DNA from 2 places in the Streptomyces sp. NPDC001339 genome. Region 1 is predicted to be linked to the other one. Evidence: riboswitches for the same ligand, from Rfam matches in the RefSeq annotation. Region 1 holds a riboswitch; the other holds the start of a gene.

Region 1 (4,819 bases):
ATAGTGTGGGGTCCACCAGGGCGGATAACCGGGCGACCGAGGGAGCGAGCCAGCCGTGATCACGTCGATCGTGCTCATCAAGACCAGCGTGGACCAGATCCCGGAGATCGCTGAGAAGATCGCCGCTCTGGAAGGCGTCAGCGAGGTCTACTCGGTCACCGGCGCGCACGACCTGATCGCGATGGTCCGGGTCGCCGAGCACGACGACCTGGCGGACGTCATCCCCGGCCGGATCAGCAAGATCCCGGGCGTGGCCTCGACGGAGACGCACATCGCGTTCCGCACGTACTCGCAGCATGATCTTGAGGCGGCGTTCTCTATCGGCCTCGACGCCTAGCCGCTGCGCTTGGCTGGCTTCCCACGTTTTTGGCTGCGGCGCCGTACGAGCTCGCGGCGCGACTCCCCGCACGTTGTCGGCTGACCCGCCGTTTCGCCTGGCGGCGGGCCGTTACCGCTGCGCGGGGCTGTACGTCACGGGTGCGCCCCTCCGAACTTCGTTCTGCGGTCCGCCCCCTCCCGTGGGTGGGTGGAAGGAGACCGGTGGGGGTGTACGTAAGCGATCGTCTGCTGGCAGTGGACCACTTACGTACACCCCCACTCAGCGTTTTCCCTCCCACTCCCGGGAGGGGCCGCTCCGCAGGACGCCAGTCCGGAGGAGCGGACCCGCACCCGACCAACCCACGCCCGCCGCAGGCGCAACGGCGAGAAGACGCACGGCGGGAAAGCCGAAAACGTGGGAAGTTAAGCCAGCGCAGCAACGGCTCGGAGGAAGCGGTGGACGTGCTCCTCCGGCGTGCCAACGCCCACGCTGATGCGGAGGGCGCTCAGCGGGGCCTCGTCGGGGCCGCCCTCGGGGGCACCGCATTCGCCCGGGGCGTGCGGGTCGCTGTCGAGCAGCGTGCGGACGAGCGGGTGGGCGCAGAAGAGGCCGTCGCGGACGCCGATGCCGTATTGGGCGGACAACGCGGCGGCGAGCTGCGTGCTGGACCGGCCCTCGACGACGAAGGAGAGGACGCCGACGCGGGGGGAGTCGTCGCCGAAGAGGGAGAGGATCCTGACGCCCGGCACCTTGGCGAGGCCGGTGCGGAGGGTGTCGGTCAGGTACTGCTCGCGGGCGACCAGGGCGTCGAATCCGGCCTCGGTGAGGGCCTTGCAGGCGGAGGCGATGGCGTAGGCGCCGATGACGTTGGGCGACCCGGCCTCGTGGCGGGCGGCGGTCTCGTGCCACTCGACGTCGACGCCCCCGTCCGTGCGCCGGGTGACGGTACGGCTGGCGCCGCCGCCCGCGAGGTACGGCCCGGCCTCGCGCAGCCAGTCCGGACGTCCGGCCAACACCCCGGAGCCGAACGGCGCGTAGAGCTTGTGTCCGGAGAAGGCGACCCAGTCGACATCGAGGTCGCGGACCGAGACCGGGTGGTGCGGGGCGAGCTGCGCCGCGTCCAGGACGATACGGGCGCCGTGCGCGTGCGCGGCGGCGGCCAGCTCCCGTACGGGCCACAGCTCACCGGTGACGTTGGAGGCGCCGGTGACGCAGACCAGCGCCGGCCCATGGGGCTCGCGGGTGGCCAGGGCCTGCTCCAGGGTGTCCACGGCCTGCTGGTGCGTCCGCGGCGCGTCGAGGTAGGTCACGGCGAGGTCGGCGCGGCGCGCCCACGGCAGCAGCGCGGCGTGGTGCTCGGTCTCGAAGACGAAGACCCGGGTGCCGGCCGGGAGGGCGGCGGCCAGCAGATTGAGCGAGTCGGTGGTGGAGCGGGTGAAGACGACCTGGTCGTCGGGGCGGCAGTCGAGGAAGGCGGCCACCTCCCTGCGGCTGTTCTCGAAGAGTTCGGTGGACAGCTGCGAGAGGTGTCCGGCGCCGCGGTGCACGCTGCCGTAGTACGGGGCGTAGGCGGCCACGTCGTCCCAGACCCGCTGCAGCGCCGGTGCGCTGGCGGCGTAGTCCAGCGCGGCGTACTCGATGTCGCCGCCGGTGGCCAGCGGGACCTGGACGTCCCGGCCGAGTACGGGCAGCGGGGCACAGACGGAGGGGTCGGCGGCGGGGGCAATGGTGGAAACGGACATGGCGAACTCCCGTGAGAAGTAGGCGAATTCGCTGCGGGCGGGGCGCGGAACGGTGCGCGGACGTACACGGCACGGGCGCGCGCGAGCGCGATCGCAGCGGGAAGAGAAAGTCGCAGCGTGGGAAAGGGCGCGGAGAGGGGCCGTCGGGCCCTATCGCATTCGCTGGTTCACGGAAGTTCTCCCTCGGGGACCAGGATCCCTGGCGAGGGATCCGCGCTTGCCGCAGACCTCGCTGCCTGCGGCCTGGTCATCACCCGGGGCACCCCGCCACGGAAGGAGGGTTGCCGGACAGCGGGCCGGGGCCTGCATCGCTGTCACTCGTGACCTGGGGAGGAAAGTAGTTCAGTTGATCGCCGTCGCGCAACCGTTGTCCGGATGACGGAATGGATGGTGACGGGATGCCCGAGGTGCCGGTGCCCCGGAGGAACCGGCACCTCGGCCGGAGAAGCCCTACGCGTTGCTCGCGGCCACCCACCGCTCCAGCACCCGCTTGGCCGCGCCGGAGTCGATCGACTCGGCGGCCCGCTCGATGCCGGCCCGGATCTGCTCGGGCAGGGGGGCGTCGCCGATCTCCAGGGCGACCAGGGCGGCGGCGGAGTTCAGCAGCACCGCGTCGCGTACCGGGCCGGTCTCGCCGTCCAGCAGGCGGCGGGCCACATCGGCGTTGTACGAGGCGTCGGCGCCGCGCAGCGCTTCCACCGGGACGAGGGGGATACCGACGTCGCGCGGGTCGAAGGCCTCCTCGCGGACCGTGCCGTCGCGGACGATCCATACCCGTGAGGTGGCGGTGGTGGTCAGCTCGTCGAGGCCGTCGTCGCCGCGGAAGACGAGCGCGGAGGAGCCGCGTTCGGCGAGGACGCCGGCGAGGATCGGTGCCATGCGGGCGTCGGCGACTCCGGTCGCCTGGGCGCGGACCCGGGCGGGGTTGGTCAGCGGGCCCAGCACGTTGAACGTCGTACGGATGCCGAGCTGGCCGCGGGCGTTGGCGACGTGCCGCAGCGCGGGGTGGAACTTCACCGCGAAGCAGAAGGTGATGCCCGCTTCCCGGGCGACCTCGGTGACCCGCTGGGGGCTGAGGTCGAGGTTGACGCCGAGCTTCTCCAGGACGTCGGAGGCGCCGCTGGCGGAGGACGCCGCGCGGTTGCCGTGCTTGACGACCTTCGCACCGGTGCCGGCCACCACGATCGCGGACATCGTGGAGATGTTGACCGTCTTGGCGCCGTCGCCGCCGGTGCCGACGATGTCGACGCTGGGGCCGGGGACGTCGATCAGCCGCGCGTGCTCGTACATGGTGCGGACCAGCCCGGAGATCTCGGCGACCGTCTCGCCCTTGGCGCGGAGGGCCACCGCGAAGCCTGCGATCTGGGCGTCGCCGGCCTCGCCCCGCATGATCCGGTCCATCGCCCAGGCGGTGTCGTCGGCGGTGAGGTCACGGCCGTCGAGGAGGGCGTTCAGGATGCCCGGCCAGGTGTGGGCCGCCACGCTGTCGCCGCCTGCCGGGGTCACCACGTTCATGGTCCACGCTCCTGGTGTGTCAGCTTTCTCTGCGGTCAGCCTATCGAGCCGGTGACACGCCGGAGGGCCCCGTCCGATGATCAGGACGGGGCCCTCTGGGTGGCGTGTCTTCCTGCGGTGCGCTACGAGGCGCCCAGGGGATCAGTGGTGGCCGTGGCCGCTGGTGATCTCCCGGTACTCCTCGGCCGTGGGCTTGGCGATGACGTTGTCCTCGCCGTAGTAGCCCTTCGAGAGCTTGGCACGGAGCTTCTCCGAGCGCTTGATCTTGCGCCGGACGCCGTTCTCGTCGACCTCCGGGCCCACCTCGAACGGCTTGGGCTGCTCGTGCTGGGTGAGGACGTGCAGCTGCTCCTGGTCGAGGGGCTCGTGGACCTCGATGAACTCACCGTGCGGCAGGCGCTTGATGATGCCGGACTCGCGGCCGTGCAGCACCTTGTCCTTGTCGCGGCGCTGGAGGCCGAGGCAGATCCGCTTGGTGATGATGAACGCGAGGACCGGTCCGACGAAGAACGCGATCCGGACGAACCAGGTGATGGCGTTGATCGACAGGTGGAAGTGGGTGGCCCACAGGTCGTTGCCACCGCCGATCAGCATCACGAAGTACGCGACGAGCCAGGCGACACCGAAGCCGGTGCGGGTGGGGACGTTGCGCGGGCGGTCCAGGATGTGGTGCTCGCGCTTGTCGCCGCGGACCCAGGACTCGACGAACGGGTAGACCGCGATGGCGACCAGGACCAGGGGGAAGATCAGGATCGGGATCAGCACACCGAAGTTGACGGTGTGACCCCAGAAGTTCCACTCCCAGCCCGGCATGACACGGACCAGACCCTCGGCGAAGCCCATGTACCAGTCCGGCTGGGCGCCGGTGGAGACCTGGTCCGGCCGGTACGGGCCGATGGCCCATACGGGGTTGATGCTGGCGATCGCGGCGATCACCGAGATCACACCGAAGACCAGGAAGAAGAAGCCTCCGGCCTTGGCCATGTAGACCGGCAGCAGCGGCATGCCGACGACGTTGTTGTTGGTCTTGCCGGCACCCGGGAACTGGGTGTGCTTGTGGTAGAAGACCAGGATCAGGTGCGCCACCAGCAGACCGAGCATGATGCCGGGCAGCAGCAGCACGTGGACCGTGAAGAACCTCGGGATGATGTCGTGCCCGGGGAACTCGCCGCCGAAGATGAACATCTGCAGGTACGAGCCGATCAGCGGCATCGCCAGGATGACGCCCTCGATGAACCGCACG
Region 2 (4,819 bases), on a different contig from region 1:
CGTTCGGCATGCGCGCGGGGGTATGCGGGGGTATCCGGAACGGGGATCGCCGCAATGGTATCCCCTTTCACGAAACGGAATTGCCCCGTCCACTTGAATGAACGGGGCAATGAGTGAAGCAATTCCGGTCAAGAAGCGACAGAGATGGCTGAAATCAGATCCCTCTCACGCCCTTCTCAAGTCCCTCTCAAGTCCTTCTCAGATACCTCTCCGCGCGGGTCGAGCGGAGATCCAGCGGGGATTCAGCAGAGATTCAGCAGCCTCCGGCCACCGCCGGGATGATCGAGACGCCCGCGCCGTCCGGGGTCGGCGTCTCCAGACCCTGCTCGAAGCGGACATCGTCGTCGTTGACATAGACGTTCACGAAGCGGCGCAGCTTGCCCGTGTCATCCAGGACACGGGCCGCGATGCCCTGGTGGTTCTTCTCCAGGTCGGCGATCACCTCGGAGAGGGTCCCACCCTCGGCGGCGACCTCGGCCCTGCCGCCGGTGTAGGTGCGGAGGATGGTGGGGATGCGGACGTTGACGCTCATGGGTTCTGCCCTCCGGACAGGGTGATGGAGATGGAGTACGAGTTCGGGAGTCCCGGAGTCCGGTACTGCCTCAGCCGGCCTGGCCGGCCAGGCCGGCCGCGCGGAACGCGTCCAGGCTCGGACGGATCGTGGCCGTGGGCCCGGAGGTCGGCGCGACGGCGTCCAGCGTCTTGAGACCGTCACCCGTATTGAGGACAACGGTGGTCAGGGACGGGTCGATGACGCCGTTCTCGATCAGCTTCCTGGTCACACCGACGGTCACCCCGCCCGCGGTCTCCGCGAAGATCCCCTCGGTCCGCGCCAGCAGCTTGATCGCGTCCACGATCTGCACGTCGTCGACGTCCTCGACCGCCCCGCCCGTACGGCGGGCGATGTCGAGCACATACGGACCGTCGGCGGGGTTGCCGATCGCCAGCGACTTGGCGATGGTGTCCGGCTTCTGCGGCCGGACGACGTCGTGCCCGGCCTTGAAGGCCGCCGATACCGGCGAGCAGCCCTCCGCCTGGGCGCCGAAGATCTTGTACGGCCGGTCCTCGACCAGGCCGAGGGCGATCAGCTCCTTCAGCCCCTTGTCGATCTTCGTCAGCTGTGAGCCGGACGCGATCGGGACGACGATCTGGTCCGGGAGCCGCCAGCCGAGCTGCTCGCAGATCTCGTACGCCAGGGTCTTGGACCCCTCGCCGTAGTACGGGCGCAGGTTGACGTTGACGAAGCCCCAGCCCTCCCCGAGCGGGTCGCCGATGAGCTCCGAGCAGAAGCGGTTGACGTCGTCGTAGTTGCCCTCGATGCCGACCAGGTCGCCGCCGTAGACCGCGGCCATGACGACCTTGCCGGCCTCCAGGTCGTGCGGGATGAAGACGCAGGAGCGGAAGCCCGCCCGAGCGGCCGCGGCGCCCACCGCGCCCGCCAGGTTGCCCGTCGAGGAGCAGGAGAGGGTGGTGAAGCCGAAGGCGCGGGCGGCCTCCAGGGCCTGGGCGACCACGCGGTCCTTGAAGGAGTGCGTGGGGTTGCCGGAGTCGTCCTTGACGTACAGGCCGCCGGTCACGCCCAGCTCGCGGGCGAGGTTGTCGGCCTTGACGAGCTTGGTCCAGCCAGGGTTGAGGTTCGGCTTGCCGGCGACGTCGTCGGGGACGGGGAGCAGCGGGGCGTAGCGCCAGATGTTGGCGGGGCCGGCCTCGATGCGCCTGCGGAGTTCCTCCGTGTCGTACCCCGAGTAGTCGTAGGCGATCTCCAACGGCCCGAAACACTCCACGCAGGCGAAGACCGGGCCGAGCGGGACGCGGTGGCCGCATTCGCGGCAGGAGAGGCCGGATGCGGGGCCGAGGTCGACGGGGGTGGTGCTGGGGGAGCTTGCGACGGTCTGCACTGCCATGGAGGCGAGGCCCTTTCTCCTCATCTTCCTCGCGGCGCATCTCGCCGCGAGACGGATTTGGCACCTTCCCTAGTCGGCGGGAGCCTCGCTGCTGACAGCGGAGACCGACTGGAGGGTTGCCGGGGCTTCAACGGGCCGTTTCCCTCTGCCCCTCTGGATGAGCGGTATGGCACCGGGACGGAGTCCCAGGCGTTTATGGCGCGGCGACCCCGACATGCGAGGGTCATCCGCGTTGTTCAAGACTGTAACCGAAGGCACTGACAGTCGAGACAGTCGTCCGATCCGCGAGATGGATCACAACCGATCACATGCGAGAGGTGTTTACGTGCTGGAAGAGGTGGAGCGCTGGCTGAGCAGCCGCTCCTGGTCCGCCGCCGACCGGCCGCTGGAGCAGCTGCTGGAGGCGAAGCGCCAGTCGGGCCGGACGGTCAGCGTCGTCCTGCCCGCGCTCGACGAGGAGGCCACGGTCGGCGCGATCGTCGCCACGATCCGTGCCGGGCTGATGACCGAGGCGGTCCCTCTGGTCGACGAGCTGGTGGTGCTGGACTCCGGCTCCGCCGACCGCACCGCCGAGGTCGCCGCGGCGGCCGGCGCCCGGGTCGTGCACCGCGACAGCGTCCTGCCGCGGATACCCGCGCTGCCCGGTAAGGGAGAGGTCCTCTGGCGCTCGCTCCTGGCCACCACCGGCGACATCATCTGCTTCGTCGACGCCGACCTGCGCGAGTTCTCCGCCACCTTCGTCTCCGGGATCGTCGGCCCGCTGCTGACGGACCCGGACGTCCACTTCGTCAAGGCGATGTACGACCGGCCCCTGGAGACCGCCGGGGCCACGGCCGCAGTGCAGGACAGCAGTGACCCCGGGGGCGAGCAGGGCGGGAGGGTCACCGAGCTGGTCGCCCGCCCCCTCCTCAACCTGCACTGGCCGCAGCTGGCCGGTTTCGTCCAGCCCCTGGGGGGCGAGTACGCGGCCCGCCGCTCCCTTCTGGAGCGGCTGCCCTTCCCGGTCGGCTACGGCGTCGAGCTCGGTCTGCTTGTCGACGCCCTGCACACCGTCGGCCTGGACGGCCTCGCCCAGGTGGACGTCGGTGTGCGCAAGCACCGTCACCAGGGCGGCCAGGCCCTCGGCCGGATGGCCGCCGCCATCTACCGGGCCGCCCAACTCCGCCTGGCACGAGGCCACTTGGTGCGCCCCCGGCTCACCCAGTTCCGCCGCTCCGAGCAGGGCTTCGCCCCGTACACGACCGAGGTGGACACCGAGGAGCGCCCGCCGATGGCCGAAATCCCCGAGTACGCGGCGCGGCGCGCGGCCTGACCCGCGCTCCGTACGTTTGCGCGGATCCGTCTCGGGTTACTGTCGCGACATGGTCTCCGAGCGCAGCGCGGTCCCCGTAGGTGCCGAGGTTCTCGTCGCGTCCAACCGTGGACCGGTCTCGTACTCCCTGGGGGAGGACGGCACGCTGGCCGCCAAGCGGGGCGGCGGCGGCCTGGTGTCCGGATTGTCGGCGATCGGTCCCGATATCGCCGCGGTGTGGGTGTGTGCCGCGCTGGGTGACGGGGACCGGGAGGCGGTACGGCGGTCGGGGGGCGCCCTGGAGCCGGGCGACACCGGCGGTCAGCGCGTCCGGATGCTGGACATTCCGGCCGAGGTGCACGCCCAGGCCTACAACGGCATCGCGAACTCGGTGCTGTGGTTCGTCCATCACATGCTGTACCAGACGCCGTTGGAGCCGGTCTTCGGGGCGGAGTTCCGGGCCCAGTGGGCGTCGTACGAGGCGTACAACCGCGCCTTCGCGCGGGCGCTGGCCGACGAGGCCGCCGAAGGGGCCGCGGTGCTGGTGCAGGACTACCACCTGGCGTTGGTGCCGGGGATGCTGCGCACGCTGCGGCCCGACGTCCGTATCGCGCACTTCTCGCACACGCCGTGGGCCCCGCCGGAGTACTTCCGGATGCTGCCGGACGACATCGCCGAGCAGCTGCTGAAGGGCATGCTGGGCGCCGATCAGCTGGGGTTCCTCACCCACCGCTGGGCGACCGCGTTCACCGCGTGCTGTGCGGAGGTGCTCGGCGGCACCGGGGGCACCCGGACCGGCGTGTACGGGCTCGGGGCGGACGCCGGCTTCCTGCGCGAGCGGTCGCACCAGGCCGATGTCGACGGCCGGCTGGCCGCGCTGCGCGAGCAGATCGGCACCGGGCCCGACGGCGCGGCCCGCCGGACCATCGTCCGGGTGGACCGCACCGAGCTGTCGAAGAACATCGTGCGGGGCCTGCTCGCCTACCGGGAGCTGCTGGCCGGCCGGCCGTCGTGGCGCGAGCGGGTGGTGCATGTGGCGTTCGCGTATCCGTCACGCCAGGACCTGGCCGTTTACCGGGACTACACGGCCGAGGTCGGGCGCCTCGCCGACGACATCAACGCCGAGTACGGAACGGCGAGTTGGACCCCGGTGGTGCTGCACGTGAAGGACGACTTCGCACGCTCGCTCGCCGCCTACCGGCTGGCGGACGTGGCGCTGGTCAACCCGATCCGGGACGGGATGAACCTCGTCGCGAAGGAGATTCCGGTGGTGTCCGACCACGGCTGCGCGCTGGTGCTGTCGCGGGAGGCCGGGGCGCACGAGGAGCTCGGGGCGGCCGCGCTCACCGTCAATCCGTACGACGTGAGCGGGACGGCCGAGGCGCTGCACGAGGCGCTGTCGATGGACGCCGCGGAACGCGCCGAGCGCACCGAGCGGCTGGCGGCGGCCGCCACGGCACTGCCACCTGCCCAGTGGTTCCTGACCCAGCTGCGGGCGCTGACCGGCTGAAACCGGCCGCTGAGACCGGCCGTCCCGCGGCCCGGCGGCCCCGCGGAGACCGCCCGTCCCGCGGACCGGCTCACCCGGCTGTGAGCCGGTCCGCCAGCATGCCGAGCAGGGCCA

Evidence for each region. A riboswitch is a leader RNA that binds a small molecule or an ion and turns the genes downstream of it on or off. The one in region 1 is predicted to bind S-adenosylmethionine.
Region 2: it holds a riboswitch for S-adenosylmethionine, as region 1 does, so the genes downstream of both, thrC (threonine synthase) here and ACFY12_RS22185 (aminotransferase class V-fold PLP-dependent enzyme) in region 1, are expected to answer to the same signal.

The regions. Positions count from the first base shown of each region.
Region 1 covers NZ_JBIAWT010000007.1:285,114-289,932, reverse strand. The annotation lists gene ACFY12_RS22195 (rhomboid family intramembrane serine protease) at 1-59, shown strand, start outside; gene ACFY12_RS22190 (Lrp/AsnC family transcriptional regulator) at 56-337, shown strand; gene ACFY12_RS22185 (aminotransferase class V-fold PLP-dependent enzyme) at 742-2,061, opposite strand; SAM riboswitch class IV at 2,270-2,387, opposite strand; gene trpD (anthranilate phosphoribosyltransferase) at 2,512-3,576, opposite strand; gene ACFY12_RS22175 (cytochrome bc complex cytochrome b subunit) at 3,718-4,819, opposite strand, start outside.
Region 2 covers NZ_JBIAWT010000012.1:64,388-69,206, forward strand. The annotation lists gene ACFY12_RS29630 (MoaD/ThiS family protein) at 254-532, opposite strand; gene thrC (threonine synthase) at 603-1,904, opposite strand; SAM riboswitch class I at 1,922-2,068, opposite strand; gene ACFY12_RS29640 (glucosyl-3-phosphoglycerate synthase) at 2,230-3,216, shown strand; gene ACFY12_RS29645 (trehalose-6-phosphate synthase) at 3,266-4,705, shown strand; gene otsB (trehalose-phosphatase) at 4,776-4,819, opposite strand, start outside.